DNA from 4 places in the Streptomyces sp. NPDC002730 genome. Region 1 is predicted to be linked to each of the others. Evidence: riboswitches for the same ligand, from Rfam matches in the RefSeq annotation. Region 1 holds a riboswitch; each other region holds the start of a gene.

What was found. Region 1 has a riboswitch for cyclic di-AMP ahead of ACFYXH_RS16170 (M23 family metallopeptidase). Riboswitches for the same ligand answer to the same signal wherever they lie in the genome.
Region 2: it holds a riboswitch for cyclic di-AMP, as region 1 does, so the genes downstream of both, ACFYXH_RS33480 (peptidoglycan DD-metalloendopeptidase family protein) here and ACFYXH_RS16170 (M23 family metallopeptidase) in region 1, are expected to answer to the same signal.
Region 3: it holds a riboswitch for cyclic di-AMP, as region 1 does, so the genes downstream of both, ACFYXH_RS25970 (C40 family peptidase) here and ACFYXH_RS16170 (M23 family metallopeptidase) in region 1, are expected to answer to the same signal.
Region 4: it holds a riboswitch for cyclic di-AMP, as region 1 does, so the genes downstream of both, ACFYXH_RS01620 (NlpC/P60 family protein) here and ACFYXH_RS16170 (M23 family metallopeptidase) in region 1, are expected to answer to the same signal.

Annotation. Positions count from the first base shown of each region.
Region 1 is NZ_JBIAQG010000005.1:525,312-530,177, forward strand. Features, by position in the region: gene ACFYXH_RS16150 (RNA polymerase sigma factor) at 1-312, shown strand, start outside; gene ACFYXH_RS16155 (hypothetical protein) at 643-1,893, shown strand; tRNA gene ACFYXH_RS16160 (tRNA-Met) at 2,081-2,154, shown strand; gene ACFYXH_RS16165 (PP2C family protein-serine/threonine phosphatase) at 2,299-3,516, shown strand; cyclic di-AMP (ydaO/yuaA leader) riboswitch at 3,732-3,887, shown strand; gene ACFYXH_RS16170 (M23 family metallopeptidase) at 3,899-4,866, shown strand, end outside.
Region 2 is NZ_JBIAQG010000015.1:117,670-122,535, forward strand. Features, by position in the region: gene ACFYXH_RS33460 (helix-turn-helix domain-containing protein) at 1-137, shown strand, start outside; gene ACFYXH_RS33465 (DUF6126 family protein) at 158-289, shown strand; gene ACFYXH_RS33470 (tyrosine-protein phosphatase) at 338-1,150, opposite strand; gene ACFYXH_RS33475 (alpha-galactosidase) at 1,333-3,426, shown strand; cyclic di-AMP (ydaO/yuaA leader) riboswitch at 3,826-3,980, shown strand; gene ACFYXH_RS33480 (peptidoglycan DD-metalloendopeptidase family protein) at 3,985-4,866, shown strand, end outside.
Region 3 is NZ_JBIAQG010000010.1:265,551-270,416, forward strand. Features, by position in the region: gene ACFYXH_RS25960 (ATP-dependent Clp protease proteolytic subunit) at 1-385, shown strand, start outside; gene ACFYXH_RS25965 (hypothetical protein) at 393-701, shown strand; cyclic di-AMP (ydaO/yuaA leader) riboswitch at 1,018-1,202, shown strand; gene ACFYXH_RS25970 (C40 family peptidase) at 1,206-1,688, shown strand; gene ACFYXH_RS25975 (LysE family translocator) at 1,794-2,423, opposite strand; gene ACFYXH_RS25980 (LysR family transcriptional regulator) at 2,506-3,417, shown strand; gene ACFYXH_RS25985 (ATP-binding protein) at 3,435-3,866, opposite strand; gene ACFYXH_RS25990 (helix-turn-helix domain-containing protein) at 4,145-4,866, shown strand, end outside.
Region 4 is NZ_JBIAQG010000001.1:314,266-319,131, reverse strand. Features, by position in the region: gene pcrA (DNA helicase PcrA) at 1-2,077, opposite strand, end outside; cyclic di-AMP (ydaO/yuaA leader) riboswitch at 2,388-2,553, shown strand; gene ACFYXH_RS01620 (NlpC/P60 family protein) at 2,555-3,748, shown strand; gene ACFYXH_RS01615 (hypothetical protein) at 3,895-4,248, opposite strand; gene ACFYXH_RS01610 (NlpC/P60 family protein) at 4,582-4,866, shown strand, end outside.

The DNA.
Region 1 (4,866 bases):
GACTGGCCGCAGATCCTCGCTCTGTACGACATCCTCGTACGCCGCGCCCCCGAGCCGATGGCCGAGCTCGGCCGTGCCGTGGCCGTCGCCATGGTGCACGGCCCCGAGGCCGGGCTCGCCGAAGTCGCCGAGCTGGAGGACCGGTTGGCGGGGCACCACCGGCTCGACGCCGTACGGGCACACCTGCTGGAGAAGGCCGGGGATGCCGAAGGCGCCCGGGCCGCCTACCGGTTGGCGGCACAGCGCACGCTCAGCGTCCCGGAGACGCGCTACCTGCAGATGCGGGCCGCGCGGCTGCTGCCCCCTGCGTAGCCGGACCCGACGACTGGAGGCAACTCCCAGGTCAGAGGCGGATTTTCGCCTTCCGGACGCTGTTGCGAAGCGGTGACAGTACGGGGATTGCCCGGCCGATCTTGAGCGGTGAGGATAAGCACATCGCCGCAAGCCGGGACCGCACAGGGCCGGACGGAAGGCGATCTCTCATCCAGCGCGCTCTGCGAGCTCGCCGCTCGTTTCTCTTGTCTCGCTCATCTCGCTTCACCGTCTGTAGCGGCGCTGTGCCGTGCTGCTCCTACGTACGGCCGACTGTCGCCCATCCATCGGCAGTCCGGCCCCTAGTCGATTCCTTGGGGGGAGTCCACCATGTCCGCTCGCTTCGCCTCCGCCGCCGCGCTCACCGTCGCCGCCGCCGTCGGCACCACCCTTGTCCCGTTCAGCGCCCACGCCGCCCCGGTGGCCTCGAGCAAGCCCCTCACCATCGAGCTGGGCACCCCGGCGCCGTCCGGGCCGCTGACCCGCGGCGGGGCGAGCGAGACCTTCACGTTCACCGTGAAGAACTCCGCGGACAAGGCGGTGGACTTCCAGCCGTGGATGATCGGCGACACGGACGGCGCGAGCCCCATCGCGGCCTCGCACATCGTCTTCGACGTGCAGCCGGTGAACGCCCCGGCCACGGACGAGTTCGTCGGGCAGCAGGACGCGGGCGCGCAGGGCATGTTCTACCCGGCCGAGAAGGGCAGGAACGCCGCGTTCTCGGTGCCTGCCAAGGGTGAGCTGAGCTGGAAGGTCTCCGTCGGCCTCGGCAAGAACTACCCCTCCAACAACGGCAATCTGAAGCTCCTGGCCGACGACCTGGCCGAGAACACCCAGCGCCAGAACGACGACACCCTGGTCTTCGAGGCCAGCCCGAAGATCAGCACCGGGCCCGCCTCCATGACGCTCGAGACCGACGAGAACGCTCCCATCAAGCCCGGCACGACGGGCAACGTCGACATCGTCCACCAGCTCAAGGGCGGGGTGACCTTCGACTCCGACCTGAGGACCACCCTGGAGGTCGTCGAGGAGCCCGGCTCCACGGGGAAGATCCCTGAGCTGGTGATCGATGAGCTCGGCGAGGACGGCAGGTACACCAGGGTCAAGAAGTTCGCGGGCGAGGAGAAGTGGCAGCTGGCGGACATCCGCAAGAGCTACGTCATGCACCGCGCCCGCCTTCGCGTGAGCGTCATCGACTTCAAGGGCATCCAGAAGCCGGTCAAGCTCACGCTGCAGGCGACGACCTCGCTCACCGAGGGCAACATCCATCCGTTCCTGGGGGCCCAGGGCAGAATCACGGTCGCCCCCGAGCGCGGCACCGCCCCGAGCGGCAAGCCGACCGCGAACCCGTCCTCGACCGCGTCCGCCTCGCCCTCCCCGACCGCGTCCGCGACGCCGTCCGGCACCCCGTCCGCGTCCGCCACGACCTCGGCGGCGGCCGTCGCGAACGACTCCGTCACCACCACCGGCGCCCTTGCCAGCACCGGATCGTCCAGCTCCACCTGGTACGCGGCGATCACGGCCGCGGTGCTGATCGCGGCCGGCGGCGCGCTCACCGCACTCCGCCTGCGCCGCCGCTGAAACAGCGCGCATTGCCGCTGCGCAGCACCCTCAGCAGTTCCTCGTCCGTCGCGGGACGGCCGGCGGCGAGGGTGCTGCGCAGCGTGGGCCACAGCCATACGGAGAGCCTTCGGAGAGGCTTCGGAGCAGACCGCCTCATAAAATGGATTTGATCTTGCTCCGGATGGCGTAAGGTTGTGTTCACCGACGCGGGGTGGAGCAGCTCGGTAGCTCGCTGGGCTCATAACCCAGAGGTCGCAGGTTCAAATCCTGTCCCCGCTACTGCAGCCAGTGGCCCGGCACTCGATCAGAGTGCCGGGCCACTGTCGTACCCGGCCCCAACCGTCCGTACTCGGCCCCAACCGTCGGCGTCGCCCGGTTGGCCGACGGAGAGTCGCAGCCCGGCGCGGCTACGGCCAACCTGGGATGAGCGCGGTACTTTCCGCAGCCGTGGCTGGACTGGTCAGGAGATCACTGGTGGGGCAGCGAGAGCAGGACGGCGGCGCCAGCGCTCACCGTCTTGTCCTCGCGCTGCCCTCGCTGATGATCATTGCCGGCGTGATCTTCGATCTCCTCACCCCGTCCGAGTACACCGCATCTCCGCTCTTCGCCGCCGCTCCGCTGATCGCCGCGCCGTTCTTCTCCTTTCCCGCCACCTTGCTGACCGGCATCGCCGCCGTCGTCAGTGTGCTGGGTCTGCACGTCTACAACGGGACCCTGACCCTGACCCCGGCGAACACCGAGCTGTTCACCGTGGTCACCGTCGCCGGCCTGGCACTCTTCATCAACCGGGTGGTCCGGCTCAGCGGCAGGCGCCTGGCCTCCGCCCGCGACATCGCCGAGACCGCGCAGCGCGCCGTGCTGCCCACCCCCGCCGACCGGATCGGCGGGCTGCAGATCGCCGCGCGGTACGAGGCGGCGCAGGCGGACGCGTTCATCGGCGGCGACCTCTTCGCCGTGCAGGACACTCCGCACGGTGTGCGGCTGGTCGTGGGCGACGTCCGGGGCAAGGGGATGGGGGCGGTCGAGGCCGTGGCCGTGGTCATCGGGGCGTTCCGGGAGGCCGCCGAGCAGGAGAGATCGATCGAGGGCGTCGCCGGGCGCCTGGAGCGGGCGCTCACGCGCGAGGGGACGAGGCGGGGGAGCCTGGACGTGTTCGAGGGGTTCACCACCGCCGTACTCGCCGAGATTCCGCATGGCGCGGGCGTGGTGCGGGTGGTGAACCGTGGCCATCCGGAGCCGCTGGTGCTGCACGCCGGCGGCGATCTGGACAAGCTGGAGCCGACCGAGCACGCGCTGCCGCTGGGAATGGGTGATCTGGGGATCTTGCCGGACCTGGCGGACGAGTATCCGCTCCCGGCCGGGGCCACGCTGCTCCTCTACACCGACGGGGTGACCGAGGCGCGCGACGCGGACGGTGCCTTCTACAACCCCGTCGAGCGGCTCGGCGGCCGGCTCTTCGCCGGCCCCGAGGATCTGCTGGACGCGATCGTCGACGATGTACGCCTGCATACGGGTGGCGGTCCCAACGACGACATGGCGCTGCTGGCGGTCAGCCGCCCGCTCGACGGGCAGCCGGAGCGCCGCAGGACCGTAGGCGTGATCAAAGGGGAGCAGGAAGACACGGGCCAGTACCGTGTGTAGTCGAAGGACACCCCTCCGCATAACATGTGAAGCACCGTCAGAAGTGCGGTGCGGTCCGGGCATCGATCAAGTCGCCCGACTCCGGCCGCTTGTGTCCCGGTAAGTCCAGGCCAATGTCTTTAATGATTAGTCGGAACAGCTTGGAATCCGGCCCTGGCGTCTATTAACGTTCGATAACGCAGCGCGGTTGTCCCAGCCGTCGCAAGAGACGGCACCGTGCGCACGCGCCGAATCCCGCAAGGGAACCGGGGAACCACCAATTGGGGTGAATCGGGCACCTTTTGCCGCTTTGTTCGCGGTCGAAGCGCTCGTAGGAGACCTTCCTGCTCCGAACCCGTCAGCTAACCCGGTAGGCGAGAAGGAAGGAAAGGAGTACGCCTCCGTGGCGTCCAACAGCCCTGCCCCCGCACCCGAAACCCCCTTTCAATCCGACTTCTTCGGCGACGACGTAGCGGAGCGGGCATGGGAGGAATGGAACCCCACCGAGGACTCCGTTCGTCCGGTGCGCGGTCGGCACCGTGTCATGAAGCAGCGCGGCGGACTCGCCCGCAGCTCCACGGTGCTCGGCGTCGGTGTGATCGCAGCGGTCGGCGCGGGCGGCATGGCCAGCGCGCAGGACAAGCCGCCGGTCTCCATATCGCTGCCGGACCTTCCGGACTCGATCAAGGACAAGCTGCCCGACGCCGCGTCACTGCCGGGTGTGGGCGCCTTCATGTCCGACGGCGCCGACGCGCAGTCGGGGAACGCGAACGCCTCGCCGCTCACGGCGATGACCCTCGCCGCGGACGACGGCACCGAGGCGGACGCGGAGACGGGCGCCGCCGGCGCCGGTGAGGCCCTGCGCGCCCGCATCCTTCAGCAGGCCGATCAGCAGCGGGCCGAGGCGGACGCCGAGGCCAAGTCGGCCGCGGAGAAGCTCGCCGCCGAGAAGGCCGCGGCGGAGGCGAAGCAGCAGCAGACGGCGGCGGAGGCGAAGGCCGAGGCCGCGAAGCAGAAGGCCGAGGCGGCCGCGGAGGCCAAGGCGGAGGCGGAGCGGCTCGCCAAGCTGGCCGCGAACTTCGCGCTGCCCACCTCCGCGTACACGATCACCTCCACCTTCGGCGAGGCCGGCTCCATGTGGTCCTCGGGCTACCACACCGGCCTGGACTTCGCCGCCCCGACGGGCACGCCGGTCAAGGCGGTGCACGGCGGCACCGTCAAGTCGGCGGGCTGGTCAGGCTCGTACGGCTACCGCACGGTCCTGGAGCTCGAGGACGGTACGGAGGTCTGGTACTGCCACCAGTCGTCGATGTCGGTCAGCGTGGGCCAGAAGGTGACGACGGGCGAGACGATCGGCCGCGTGGGCGCGAC
Region 2 (4,866 bases), on a different contig from region 1:
ACGAGCTGGCGCCCGGGGACAGCGCGCACTTCGACTCACTCACCCCGCACCGTCTCGCGGCGGCCGGTCGCGAGGGTGCCGAGCTGCTGTTCGTCCACACGCTGCTGCAGAGCCCCAACCTCCATCCGCACAACTGAGTTCAGAGAAGAGGCCCGTTATGTCCAAAAGCAATGAAGAGCGGTCGTTTCCCCGTGGGCTGGTGATCCGGCTGTTCGCCTATCTGGTGGCGGGCCACCTGTTCGCCGGGTTCCTCTACCTTCTGTTCACGCTGGGCGGCCAGAACCAGTAGGCGGCCGCTCAGCATCCGGCGGCTCCGCATCTCCTGCTCCGCGGTCGGCTACGCCTCGTCGACGAGACGCTCGCGCAGGCGCTCGCGCGTCTCCGGGGCGATCTTCAGGCCCTCGGCGAGGTACCGCTCCGTCGTGCCCCAGGTCTCCTCGATCGTCTCGAAGGCTGCCGCGAGGTACTCGGCGCGCGCGTCGAAGAGCGGGCTCAGCAGCTCCATCACTTCCGGGGACATCCCGGCCGGGGAGTTGTCGCTGCGTCGCACCAGATAACGCCGGTGCGGATCATTGGACTTGAGGTAGTCCGCCTCGATGGCCTCGCGCTCCACGCCGACCGCGAGCAGCGACACGGCGATCGAGATTCCGGCGCGGTCCTTGCCCGCCGCGCAGTGCATCAGCGCCGGGACACTGTCCTCAGCGAGCGCGTGCAGTACGCGGCTGTGCTCGGCGGTGCGATGCTTGATGATCGTCCGGTACGACGCCGACATCCGGGCCGCCGCCTTGCCGTCCGCGAGGATCGACTTCAGCTGGTCGAGATCGCCCTCCCGGACCATCTTCCAGAACTGGGCGCCGTCGGCCGGGTCGGTGAGCGGCAGATTCACATTGCGCACGCCCGGCAGCTCGACGTCCGGGCCCTCCAGCTTCTGGTCCGCGGCATTACGGAAGTCGAAGATCGTGTGCAGGGCCAGGGTGGAGAGGAACGCGGTGTCGCTCTCGGTGGCATGGGCGAGGTGGCCGCTGCGGAAGAGCCGTCCGTACCGCACCCGCCGGCCGTCCACGGTCGGCAGGCCGCCCACGTCCCGGAAGTTGCGTACTCCGGACAGCTCAGGCTCTGTCGACGGGATCTGCGGCAGCTGCTGTGTCACGGGGGCTCCTGAAGTGACAGCCGTCGGCGCTGCTCGCCGACGATGGCGCGTTTCCCGACGATACGACATTGCTTCATCGGGCAATCATCTCGGTCCGTCTCCGTAAGAGCGTTGCACCGGCGACGGCTCCCGTCGGATGATGTGCGGACCTGTGCGAACCTGTGAGTATCTGAGGGGTCGGGATGATCGAGAGCGTTGGCAACGGTCGTACGTGGGTTCTCTCCGGACCGAGGAGTAGTTATGCGCTGCGTCTGACAGACGCTGACGAACTGCTGCATCTCCACTGGGGGCCACGGATCTCCGGCGCCGAGGCGGAGGCGCTCGCGGCCCAGGGTCTGCCGCCCTACTGGCCGTTCGAGTCACAGCTCGACGGCCACGAGGAGTATCCGGTCGAGGGCGGCCCGCGCTTCGTACGGGCGGCGCTCTCCGTCCGTACGGACACGGTGCGCGGCACCGAGTGGACCTTCGCCGGCGCCGAGGAGGTGCACGGCGACGAGCTGAGGCTCCGCTTCACCGACGCTCTACACGGCCTCGGGCTCACCCTGCACCATCGGATGCGCGACGACGCGGACGTCATCGAGCGCTGGGTCACCGTCACCCATGAGGGCGAGGGCCCCGACCTGGAACTACTGCGCGCCGATGCCGCCACCTGGACACTGCCGCAGCGCGACAGCTGGCGGCTCAGCCAGCTGCACGGCCGGTGGGCGGCAGAGTCGCTGCTCGTACGGTCGGAGCTGACGTACGGCGAGAAGGTGCTGAGCAGCAGGCGCGGCCACACCGGCCACCAGCATCTGCCCTGGGTCGCGCTGGACGCGGAGGGGGCTACGGAGGAGCGGGGCGAGGTGTACGGCGCCGCGCTCGGCTGGTCCGGGTCCTGGCGGATCTCCGTGGCGCAGCTGCCCGACGGACTCGTACAGATCACCGGCGGAGCCGGCTACGACGACTCCGGGCTGCTGCGGCTCGCACCGGGCCAGTCGTACACCTCGCCCGTCTTCGCCGGACTGTGGAGCGAAGGAGGGTTCGGCGGAGCCAGCAGGGCCTGGCACGCCTGGCAGCTGGCGCATGTGATCCCGGACGCTCAGGCCGAGCGGCCGGTGCTCTACAACTCCTGGGAGGCCACCGGCTTCGACATTTCCGAGGAGCAGCAGCGGGCACTCGCGCAGCGGGCCGCGGCCCTGGGCGTCGAACTGTTCGTGGTGGACGATGCGTGGTTCGGGCAGCGCACCAGCGACCGCGCCGGACTGGGCGACTGGACACCCAACGCCGAGCGCTTCCCGCAGGGACTGAAGCCGCTTGCCGACGAAGTGCACGCGCTGGGCATGCAGTTCGGGATCTGGGTCGAACCGGAGATGGTCAACGCCGACAGCGATCTCTACCGCGCGCACCCCGACTGGGTGCAGCACCACCCGGGCCGGGCACGGACGGAGTTCCGCAACCAGCTCGTACTGAACCTCGCGCGCGAGGACGTACAGGCCTACCTCTGGGAGCAGTTGGACGGACTGCTCGGCAGCGCGCCCATCGACTATGTGAAATGGGACTTCAACCGCTGCTTCACGGACGCCGGCTGGCCCGGCGAGACATATCCGCAGAAGCTGTGGGTCGAGCATGTGCAGGCGCTGTACGCACTCCTCGACCGGCTGCGCGCCGCGCATCCCTCGGTCGCCTTCGAGTCCTGCTCGGGCGGCGGTGGCCGGATCGACCTCGGAATTCTGTCCCGGACCGATCAGGTGTGGACCTCCGACAACACCGATCCGCTGGACCGGCTCGCCATCCAGCAGGGCTTCACCCAGCTGCACCCGGCACGGGTCATGGCGGCCTGGGTGACCGACAGTCCCAATGTCCAGCTCAACGGCCGCATCAGTACGCTCCGCTTCCGCTTTGTGAGCGCCATGGCAGGAGTGCTCGGAGTCGGTGGCGATCTCACCGAGTGGAACGCGGAGGAGCTCGCCGAGGCGCACGGCTGGGTGGAGCTCTACAAGAAGGTCAGGCCGGTGGTTCAGCACGGCGAGCTGTACCGGCTGCGGGCGCCGGAGGGCGGACTGAGCGCCGTGCAGTACGTACGCGGCGACGAGAACGTCGTTCTCGCCTGGCTCCAGGCACAGCACTACGGCGAACAGCCGCCCAGGCTCAGGCTGCGCGGGCTCGATCCGGCAGCCGCGTACGAGTGCCTGGACACGGGCGTCGTACACCGCGGATCCGTGCTCCTGCACCACGGGCTGCACACCGGACTGAAGGGCGACATGGACGCCACGGCGATCCGGCTGCGACGCCGCTGATGTGCCCCCTGGACAAGGGCAGTGAGCCGCGGAGGGATTTCCTGCGGGCGTGGCATGAATTGGAGGGGTAAGTAGGGCTGTATGCCATAACTGGGCGATCGTCATTAAATGACGGTTCTGTCCGAATTGGTCGATTCGGGATAACGTGCCCCGTCCGCAAGGCGGACGGTGCATGGCCGTGAGCGGGATCATATTCGTGACGGTGTGTGGTGGGGCGGCAGGGGTGAATTCCGTTTCCGGGGCGGACGGTGAAGATCATTGATTTACGGAGGGTTACGGGAATTTCGCACCGATATCACAGGGATCATTGACGGGCGAAAGCGACAGCTTGTTCCGGTACGCCCATTCGTTTACGGTCACGACCAATCCGGACGGAACGCCTAATCCTGCCGCCGACCGGAATTCCACCCACCCATGTGTGGCAGGAGCGGGGGACCCAGGTGATACGCCGATTCCGGACTTCCGGACGGCTTGGGGTGAAGTCGCGCAACTGCGCGGCCGGGCATCTCCAGCCCGAACCCGACAGCTCACCTCGCCGGCGCCGGAGAGGAATTCGCCATGCCCAAGAAGGGTAAGCACCGCCGCCCCAAGGTCAGCCCGATCACGCGCGGATTCGTCGCCGCCGGTACGGGTGGCGCCGCCATCGCCCTGCCGCTGATAGGTGCCGCAGGCGCCCACGCGGCAGGAAAGACCGCTCCGGCCGTGGCGCCGGAAAAGGCCGTGACCGCCGCCCCGTCCTCCCCCTTCTCCGCCGGGTCCGCCGCCGCGGCCCACGTGGCGCAGAAGAAGGCCTCTCCCACCACGTACTCCGTCGTCCCCGGCGACTACCTGTCCAAGATCGCCGACGAGCACGGTGTCCCCGGCGGCTGGAAGAAGCTGTACCAGGACAACCGCGAGGCCGTCGGCGACAACCCGTCGCTGATCCACCCGGGCCTCAAGCTCACCCTCGGCGCGAAGTCGAAGGCGAAGGCGCCCGAAAAGTCGCAGCACCCGTCGAGCCCGGACCGGTCCTCGTCGAAGGCGTCCTCCTCGAAGGCGCCCTCGGGTTCCTCGGACTCAGGTTCCTCGGACTCGGGTTCCTCGGACTCGGGCTCGGTGGTGCAGTCCTCCGCGCAGTCCTCGTCCGGTGGCTCGGCAGGCGGCAACGCCGCCCAGACCAGCGCCTCCGGCTTCGCCGCCCCCGTCGACGGCGCGACCGTCATCACCCCGTACCACCTCGCCGGCGCCATGTGGTCCAGCGGCTACCACACCGGTCTCGACTTCGCGGCGTCCACCGGCACGACCGTCAAGGCGGTCGGCCCGGGCACCGTCGTCTCCGCCGGCTGGGCCGGTGCGTACGGCAACCAGATCGTCATCCAGCACAGCGACGGCACCTACTCGCAGTACGCCCACCTCTCCGCCCTCTCCGTCGCATCAGGCCAGAGCGTGAGCGGCGGCCAG
Region 3 (4,866 bases), on a different contig from region 1:
CGACACGATGCAGGTGATCACCTGTGACGTGGAGACGACCTGCCTGGGCCAGGCCGCCTCAACCGCCGCACTGCTGCTCGCCGCCGGCGCCCCGGGCAAGCGGATGGCGCTGCCCGGCGCCCGGATCGTCGTCCAGCAGCCCGCCATCGAGGAGCAGTTGCGGGGCCAGCCGTCCGATCTGGAGATCGAGGCACAGGAGTTGCTGCGGCTGCGTGCCCAACTCGCCGGGATGCTCGTACGTCACACCGGCCAGACCCCGGAGCGGATCGCCGCCGACCTGGAGCGCGACAAGATCTTCGACGCCGAGGACGCCAAGGCGTACGGCCTGGTGGACCACGTCATCAAGAACCGCAAGACCTCGCTCATCAACCCCGGTGCGCGGTGAGCGCCCGATGCTGCCACCCGAACTGCCGCCGCTGCCCGCGCTGACCCGCGCCGAGGCCGACTTCATCGACAGCTATCTCGAGGTCGTCGATCTGCTGGGGCGGATCAACCCGGCCCGCGCCACGCACACCTACGGCGCACTGCGCGCGGCACAGGCCCTGCTCGGCCGGGCCGCCGCGCTCAAGGACGCGCTGACGCTGATGCATATGCGCGGCGAGAGCGAAGTGCATGCGGCAACACTCGCCGAAGCGCTCAGGGTGCTCGACGGCGAGCGCAGGGCGGGCCGGGTGACGATGCCGCCCGCTTCCATGAGTTGACGGATCCTCCACTCCCGTCTACCGCCATCGGGGTACCGCGTAGCCTCCCTCATTCGGTGTAGTCGCGATCCAAACGGCGGTACCGCACAACTTGCGCAACCCGACTACCGATCTAGCGGAATAGGCCGTTCCGCTGCTGGTGGGGCGTTCGTCAGGCGTCGCGGACCGATCACCGAAACGGCCCTGTCCACCCGAACAGGTCAGGGGTGACGAGACTCACATACCGTCGTTTCGCACGGAAATCCGGCATGGCATGAGTCAAGATCCCTGGGACGACAAGCCCCCGCCACCTCGGCGGGGCGGTCCGGGCGGACGCTGAGTCCTGCCGCCGCTCCGGATGTCTGGTCGACAGAAGTGCATCGGCAGGAGTGGAGGACCCAAGCAGGACGGGGTGGCCGGGCAGTCCGGTCGTCCCTAGGGGTGAAGCCGCATCAGCGGCCGGGCATCTTCGTCCGTCCGAACCCGACAGGTCATCCTTCACAGGCGGTTGACGAAGGGTTGCGCATGACTGCGCAGATTCATGTCCCGTCTCTGACCATGATGTCCCGGGCGGGTGCCGTATCGGCCCTGACTCTTGCCGCCGTCGGCGGCACACTGGTGGCGCCGGGCGCCACTACCGAAGCCAACGCGGCCACGGCCTATGCGAGCAAGGCACTCAAAGTGGCCGCATCGAAGAGGGGATCGCCGTACAGGTACGGCGCCACGGGCCCGCACCGGTTCGACTGCTCGGGCCTGACGCTCTACTCGTACAAGAACGTCGGCAAGAAGCTGCCACGCACCGCCCAGCAGCAGTACAACAGGACCAAGCATGTCTCGGCCGCCTCCCGGCAGCGCGGGGACCTGGTCTTCTTCCACTCCGGAAGCTCCGTCTACCACGTGGGGATCTACGCCGGCGGCGGCAAGATCTGGCACTCGCCCAAGACCGGCAGCGTGGTGCGGCTGGAGAAGATCTGGACGAAGCGCGTCTGGTACGGCCGGGTGCGCTGACGACCGGCGGCTCACCGCTCACGTCTCGCCGCTCTCGGCTGATCGCTCACGGTCCGCCGGTCGTCGACGGTTGTCGGCGACCGGCGGACCGGGCCGGCCGAAGGCTCAGTGCGCCAGCGGCTCGGCCAGCAGCGTCACGCCCAGCGCAGTGAGGGCCCCACCGGTGACGCCTTCCACGGCCCGGGTCGTGCGCGGGCGGCGCAGCCATTGACCGAGGCGGTCCACCAGCAGTGCCACCAGCGGGAACCAGAGCAGAGCCATGACGACGACGATGGCGGCGAGCAGGAAGGTGCGCGTCAGCACCGGAACGCCGTCCGGCACGAACTGCGGGAGCAGGCTGAGAAAGAGCACCGGCGCCTTTGGATTGAGGACGTTGGTGAGGAAGCCCTGCCGCAGACTGCGCCCCGTGCCGCCGGCCGGCTGCCCCTCCGGGTCCTGCGCAGCAAGCTGCGGACGCAGTGCGCCGCGCACCGCCCGTACACCCAGATAGAGCACATAGGCCCCGCCCGCGATCTGTAGCGTCCGGTACAGCACCGGCACGGCGACCAGCACAGCCGCGAGCCCCGCGACCGCCAGCGCGGTGTGCACCAGCAGTCCACCCGCGACACCGACGGCGCAGGCCACACCCGCACGCCGGGAGGCGAGGGCGTTGCGTACGACGACGGTGAAATCCGCGCCCGGCATGGCGACCATGCCCGCGGCGACCCCGGTGAAAGCAACCAGTTGTGCGTCCATGCCCGCCATCCTGGACCTGCACAGGCCTTAACGTGTACTTGCAATCTTCATGGTCTGCCTAAAGCAATGCTTAAGAGGTGGCATGTACGACCCGACGCGGCTGGCGGCGCTGGTGGCGGTCGCGGAGGCCGGTTCGATCACCCGCGCCGCCGCCCGACTGGGCTACACCGCACCCGCGCTCTCCCAGCAGCTGGCCAAGCTGGAGCGGGAGGCGGGGGCGACCCTGCTGGTGCGGCACCATCGCGGGGCACGGTTGACCGCCGCGGGCGAGCTGCTGGCAGCACGGGCCCGCCGAGTGCTGGACGAGATGGACCGGGCACGGCACGAGCTGGCGCGGCTGGCCGGTCTCTCCGGCGGACGCCTGCGCGTCGGCACCTTCACCACGGTCGGCATCCATCTGCTGCCGCCGGTTCTGAGCGCCTTCCGCCGGGCCCATCCGGATGTGGAACTGACCGTCGCGGAGTACGAGCCGCCGGGCGGGGTCCTGGCGGTGGCGGCCGGCGATGTCGATCTGGCGCTGACGCATGCGTACGAACCGGCCGAGCCGGCTCCACCGCCGTCGGGGGTGGTTCTGGAACCACTGCTCGTGGAGGAGTTGGTGCTGGTGACGGCGCCCGGTCATGCGCTGGCGGGCGGCTCGAGCAGGCTGCCGGTGGCCGATCTCGCAGGACAGCCGCTGATCAGCAGCGCACCCTCGCATCCGCCGCGCAAGGGCGTGGAAGGAGCGTTGGCGCGGGCCGGGGCGACTCCCGCTGTGGTGGTCGAGTCACCGGGCTATGCGCTGGTGTGCGCGCTGGTCAGTGCGGGGCTCGGCGTGGCGGTGGTGCCGGAGATGGTCGCCGCGATGGCCGCGACGCCGCTCGGTGTACGGCAGTTGGAGCCGGCGGACTTCCGACGGACGATCTCGGTCGCACATCGGGGCGAGGAATCGTCTCCCGCGGCCGATTCGCTGCGGGCTCTGCTGCGTGGCGCGTTCGGCCGCGCGGGGAGCTGACTGCCGGACAGCGGTGATCAGTTCTGGACCGGGACGATCCACGGCAGGGCGATCCACACGGTCTTGCCGCCCTCGGGGGTCGGTGCGACGGAGAGCTCTCCGCCGCACTCGGCGGTCAGGCTGCGGATGATCACCATGCCGCGGCCGTTGTCCTGGCGTACGGCTGCGGGCAGCCGCTGCGGCCAGCGCGGGTGGCTGTCGGTGACGCCGATGCGAAGCTGCTCGTCCCGATCGAGACGGAGGTCCACGGTGAAGGTCGGCGACTGGCCGAAGGTGTGCTGGACGGCATTGGTGGCGAGTTCGGACACGATCAGCCGCACCGTGTCGACGGCCTCGGTCTCGATGGGCAGACCCCATTCGGCGATGACGTCTGTGGCGTATCTCCGGGCGGCGGAGACCGAGGCTGGATCGCTCGGCAGGGTGACGGAGGCTTCCTGATGGTCTGCCATGGCGACGCTGTCCCTTTCCCACCGGGCCGGCTCCGACTCGTAGCGGATGAAATGCGAGGGCGGCCACGGATTGCGCTTCGCGCCAGAGTGCCACTGATCGTGCCGTCGAGGGCGGCGATCCACCAAGATATGCATATATCTGTCGCTCGAAGCAGTGAACTCTGCTACGCGAGACCGTATTTGGGCAGAGACCCGCACTTTGGTCCCGGCCGGAAGGTCAGTGCGACGGAAGTACAGCCGGAAGGACAGCAAGCCGGAAGGACGGGAAGGAGCGGGCGATGCAGCACGGTCCCGCGGTACGCCGCCGCAAGCTCGGCGAGGAGTTGCGGAGGCTGCGCCTGGCCGCGAGCCTCACCAGCCGGGACGCCGCACAACTCGCCGGCTGGCACCAGTCGAAGGTGAGCCGGATCGAGACCGGTATCAGCGGGGTCAAGGCGTCGGATGTGACCCTGCTGCTGGATGTGTACACAGTGGCTGATCCTCAACTGCGCACGCTGCTCGAGACCTTGGCGGGTGCGGCCGACGGCATGGGCAGCGGCTGGTGGCATGCGTACCGCGGGCTGCTCCCGCCCGAGTACCGGGACTTCATCAGTTTGGAGGACCAGGCCTGCGCCGCGCGGACGCTGGAGACCTCGGTGGTGCCCGGGCTGCTGCAGACCCCGGACTATGCGCGCGCGGTGACCCGGGCGGCACTGGCGGATCTGCCCGCCACGACGGTGAACTCGCTGGTGGAGGTGAGGCTGACCCGCCAGTCGGTACTCCGCGCGGAGAAGCCGTTGGAGCTGAGCGCGGTGCTCGACGAGGCGGTGCTACGGCGCGAGGTCGGGGGCCGGCAGGTGATGCGCGAACAATTGCGAGGGCTGGCGGAGACGGCACAACTGCCCCATGTGCGGCTGCAGGTACTGCCGTTCTCGGTCGGCGGCTATGTCGGCCTCACGGGTCCTTTCGTTATTTTCTCTTTTCCGAACACTTCTGATCTGGACGTGGTTGTTCTCGACCA
Region 4 (4,866 bases), on a different contig from region 1:
CACTGCGCATCGACGACCGCGTCAGATAGAGGCGCTCGCGGGCGCGCGTGATGCCGACGTACGCCAGCCGCCGCTCCTCCTCCAGCTCCTTCGCCTGGCCGAGGGCACGCATATGCGGGAAGACGCCGTCCTCCATGCCGGTCAGGAACACCACAGGGAATTCCAGGCCCTTGGCGGTGTGCAGCGTCATCAGCGTGATGACACCGGATCCATCCTCGTCCTCGTCCGGGATCTGGTCGGAGTCGGCGACGAGCGCCACCTTCTCCAAGAACTCTGCGAGCGTGCCCGCACCGTCCTCCTCGCCGCGCTCCTGCTCGAACTCGAGCGCCACGGCGGCCAGTTCCTGAAGGTTCTCGATACGGGTCTCGTCCTGCGGGTCGGTGGATGCCTGCAGCTCGGCGAGATATCCGGTCCGCTCGAGGACGGCCTCCAGCACCACCGCCGGACCCGCGCCCGAGTCGACGACCGTACGCAGCTCCTCCATGAGCACGTTGAAGCGCTTCACGGCGTTGGCGGAGCGGGCCGCCATGCCGTACGCCTCGTCCACACGGCGCAGCGCCTGCGGGAAAGTGATCTTCTCGCGCAGCGCGAGCGCGTCGATCATCGCCTCCGCGCGGTCGCCGATACCCCGCTTGGGGACGTTGAGGATCCGGCGCAGCGGGACATTGTCCTCGGGGTTGGCGAGGACCCGCAGATACGCGAGGACGTCCCGGACCTCCTTGCGCTCGTAGAAGCGCACTCCGCCGACGACCTTGTACGGCAGCCCGACCCGGATGAAGATCTCTTCGAAGACACGGGACTGGGCGTTCGTACGGTAGAAGACGGCGACGTCGCCGGCCTTCGCGTCGCCCGCGTCCGTCAGCCGGTCGATCTCGTCGGCAACGAACTGCGCCTCGTCGTGCTCGGTGTCCGCGACATAGCCCGTGATCTGCGCGCCGGCGCCGGCGTTGGTCCAGAGGTTCTTGGGCCGGCGGCTTTCGTTCCGCTCGATGACGGCGTTGGCGGCGGAGAGGATCGTCTGCGTCGAGCGGTAGTTCTGCTCGAGCAGGATCGTCGTCGCGTCCGGGTAGTCCTCCTCGAACTGGAGGATGTTACGGATGGTCGCGCCGCGGAAGGCGTAGATCGACTGGTCGGCGTCGCCGACCACGCAGAGCTCGGCCGGAGGCAGGTCCTCGTAGCCCGTCCCCACCAGCTCGCGTACGAGCGTGTACTGAGCGTGGTTGGTGTCCTGGTACTCGTCCACCAGGACGTGCCGGAAGCGCCGCTGGTAGTGCTCGGCGACGTCCGGGAAGGCCTGGAGGAGGTGGACGGTGGTCATGATGATGTCGTCGAAGTCCAGGGCATTGGCCTCGCGCAGCCTCGCCTGGTACATGCGGTAGGCCTCGGCGAGCGTCTTCTCGAAACCGTCGACGGCCTGGTCGGCGAAGGTCTCCTCGTCGATCAGCTCGTTCTTCAGATTCGAGATCTTCGCGCTGAAGGACTTCGGCGGGAACTTCTTGGGGTCGAGGTCCAGATCGCGGCAGACCAGTGCCATCAGTCGCTTGGAGTCGGCGGCGTCGTAGATCGAGAACGACGAGGTGAAGCCGAGCTTCTTGGACTCCCGGCGCAGGATGCGGACGCACGCGCTGTGGAAGGTCATGACCCACATGGCGTTTGCGCGCGGCCCGACGAGCTGCTCGACGCGGTCCTTCATCTCGCCGGCGGCCTTGTTGGTGAAGGTGATCGCCAGTATCTGGCCGGGGTGCACGCTGCGGGTCCCCAGCAGATGCGCGATCCGGTGGGTCAGCACCCGGGTCTTGCCGGACCCGGCGCCGGCCACGATGAGCAGCGGCGACCCGGTGTGCACAACGGCGGCACGCTGCTGCTCGTTCAGCCCCTCGAGCAGGGCGGCGGGGTCCACGACGGTGCGCGGGGCGCCGTCGCGGTAGTACGGGTCCCTGGCCGGAGGCACGTCAAATGCACCCTGGAAGAGATCGTCCGGGATCTCCTCCGGGGCCGAGTCCTCGGGCGGTGGCGGGTGCTGCTCCGCGCTGGGCTGGAGGTCCGCCAGGAAGCTGTCGTCAAAGAGGCTGCTCATCGCTCTACGAGTCTAGGCCGCCGCACTGACAGCCCGCGGCCGCATTGCGATACGACTCCGAGAGCGGCTCCGGCACGACTCGGGCAGCGACTCGGGTGACGAGACCGACGACGAGCCCGACGACGCTACGCGATCAGGCCGCTCCGCTGCGCTGTCACGCGGCACCGGCCCGTGAGCGACTCCTCACTCAGCCGCGAAGGTCACGAAAATGTATCGGACATATCGAACATCAACCTTCACAGCAACCACACGAGTTGGCTAGCGTGCTCGATCAGGCGGCCCGTACCCCCCTGGCGACTCGCGCCGAATCGGGCGGCCTGCGCCGAATTCGAGCTCTCTTCACGGGAGTTCGGAGCCGGGGACCCACCATGCACAACCTGGGGTGAATCGGACCGTTCCCCCCTCGGTCCGTAGGGCGACCTTCCGTTCCGCCCGAACCCGACAGCTAACCCGGTAGGCGGTCCACGGAAGAAGGAGATGCCGGCCTTGGCGTCGCATCGCAAACCGCGTACCCGTACCGGAATTGCCGGAATGGCAGGACTACGCACCAACTCCCCCGCCGTCGGGTTCACGACGGCTGCCCTCGCCTCCGTCACCCTGCTGTCCACGCAGAGCGCCAACGCCGCGCCCACCGAGCCGAAGCCCTCCGTCGAAGAGGTGCAGAAGAAGGTCGACGACCTGTACCGGCAGGCCGGCACCGCGACCGAGAAGTACAACAAGGCCAAGGAATCCACCGACGAGAAGCGGCGCGAGGTCGACCAGCTGCTCGACGACGCCGCGAAGCGCACGGACAAGCTGAACGAGTCCCGGCGCACGCTCGGCAACTACGCGGCCGCGCAGTACCGCACGGGCGCGGTCACCCCGACCGCCGCCCTGCTGCTCGCGGACAGCCCGCAGGCGTACTTCGACCAGACACAGCTGATGGACCGGATGACCGACCGTCAGCGCACCGTCATCGACGACTACGAGACCCAGCGGGCCGCAGCCGCCAAGCAACGCGCGGAGGCGACGAAGAGCCTCGAGTCGCTCACGGACTCCCAGAAGGCGCTGCGCACCAGCAAGCAGGAAGTCCAGGCGAAGCTGAGCGAGGCGCGTTCGCTGCTGTCGAAGCTGACCGCCGAGGAGAAGGCGCGGCTCGCGGCGATCGAGCGCGAGAAGGAGGAAGTGGCGCGCCGCAAGGCCGAGGCCAAGGCCAAGGAGGAGGCGAAGGCCCGGGCCGACGCGGAGGCGGAGCGCAAGCGCCGGGAGCAGGCGCAGCAGCCGGGCGGCGACACCAGCACAGGTACGGGTACAGGCACCGGCTCCAGCGGTGGTGCGTACGCGGCCAAGGCCGACAAGGTCCTCTCGTTCGCCCGCTCGCAGATGGGCAAGCCGTACGTCTGGGGCGCCACGGGGCCGAGCTCGTACGACTGCTCGGGACTGACCCAGGCCGCCTGGAAGGCGGCCGGCGTGGATCTGCCGCGCACCACCTGGGACCAGGTGAAGGTCGGCAAGCGGATCGCGACACAGGATCTGCTCCCGGGCGACCTGGTCTTCTTCTACGACGACATCAGCCACGTCGGCATCTACATCGGCGACGGCAAGATGATCCACGCGCCCAAGCCCGGCGCGAACGTCCGCGAGGAGTCGATCTACTACATGCCGATCTACGGCAGCGTGCGTCCGGCATAGCGGAACAACTGGCACAGCGAACAAGGGGAACGCCCGGACCCGACCGCGCCCGGGCGTTCCCAGCACGGAAGGCCACGTACGGAAGACCACGTACGGAAGACGTGCCACGTACGGAGAACGCCGCTCTCACATCGGGAGCGGCGTTCTCACGTCCAGAGCGTGGCGATGAAGATGTTCGCGACCGTCAGTCCGCCCACCGCCCCGAACAGCGCCTTCTCCACCTTCTCCTCGTCCCGCTTCACATACACCAGGCCCAGGATCACGATCAGCACCGCCAGCTTGATGCCGATCTTGAGGTTGTTCACCGCCTGGTCGTCCGCCTGGTTGAGGCCCACCAGCGCCACGCCCGTGACCAGCATCGTCAGCGCGCCGTGCAGCATCGCCGGAATGAAGCGTGCCTCTCCCGCGCCCATCGCCTTCATCTGAGTGAGGAAGCCGCCGAGCAGCGACGCGATGCCGATGATGTGCAGGGCGACGAAGACATTGATGAGTACGTCCATGAGGCGGAGCCTAGCCGCCCCCATACCACCGCTCTCCGGGCAGGTGGGCCTCGTTCGCCTCATCGGTCACTCCGGTACGGAATTGCGGTCCGGCACCATGGGCAGGGCTCTCACAAGGCGCACCCTCATGTCCACCTTTGGCCAACATCGGTCCTTACGCCTCTTTCCCGTGACCCCCAGGTTTAGCGTCCTCCCTCAGGTGACCGACTCCCCACCGCCGCCGAGTTCCCGGGCGGCCGTCAGTCACCACCGCCGAGAGATCCGGCGGCGGGCCGCTCCCCCTGTGCGGTCCGCCGTCGGACTCCGACTCGGACCGGCAGGGAACGGAAGGACGTGGACGCCCTCGTGGCAGCGCACCGGAAACCCAAGCAGCATCCGCTCACCGGGCCCGCCGCCCGTACCGCCGCCACTCTCGCGCTCGCCGGCGCAGCGACCGCCACCGCATTCGAAGGCGCCGGGCACGCCGAGCCCCGCCTCAGCCCCGCACAGATCAAGGCCAAGGTCGACAAGCTGTACCAGGAGGCGGAGGCCGCCACCGAGAAGTACAACGAGGCCAAGGAGCAGACCGCCAGAGCGCGCGAGTCACTGGACTCGCTGCGCGACGAGGCCGGGCGCCGG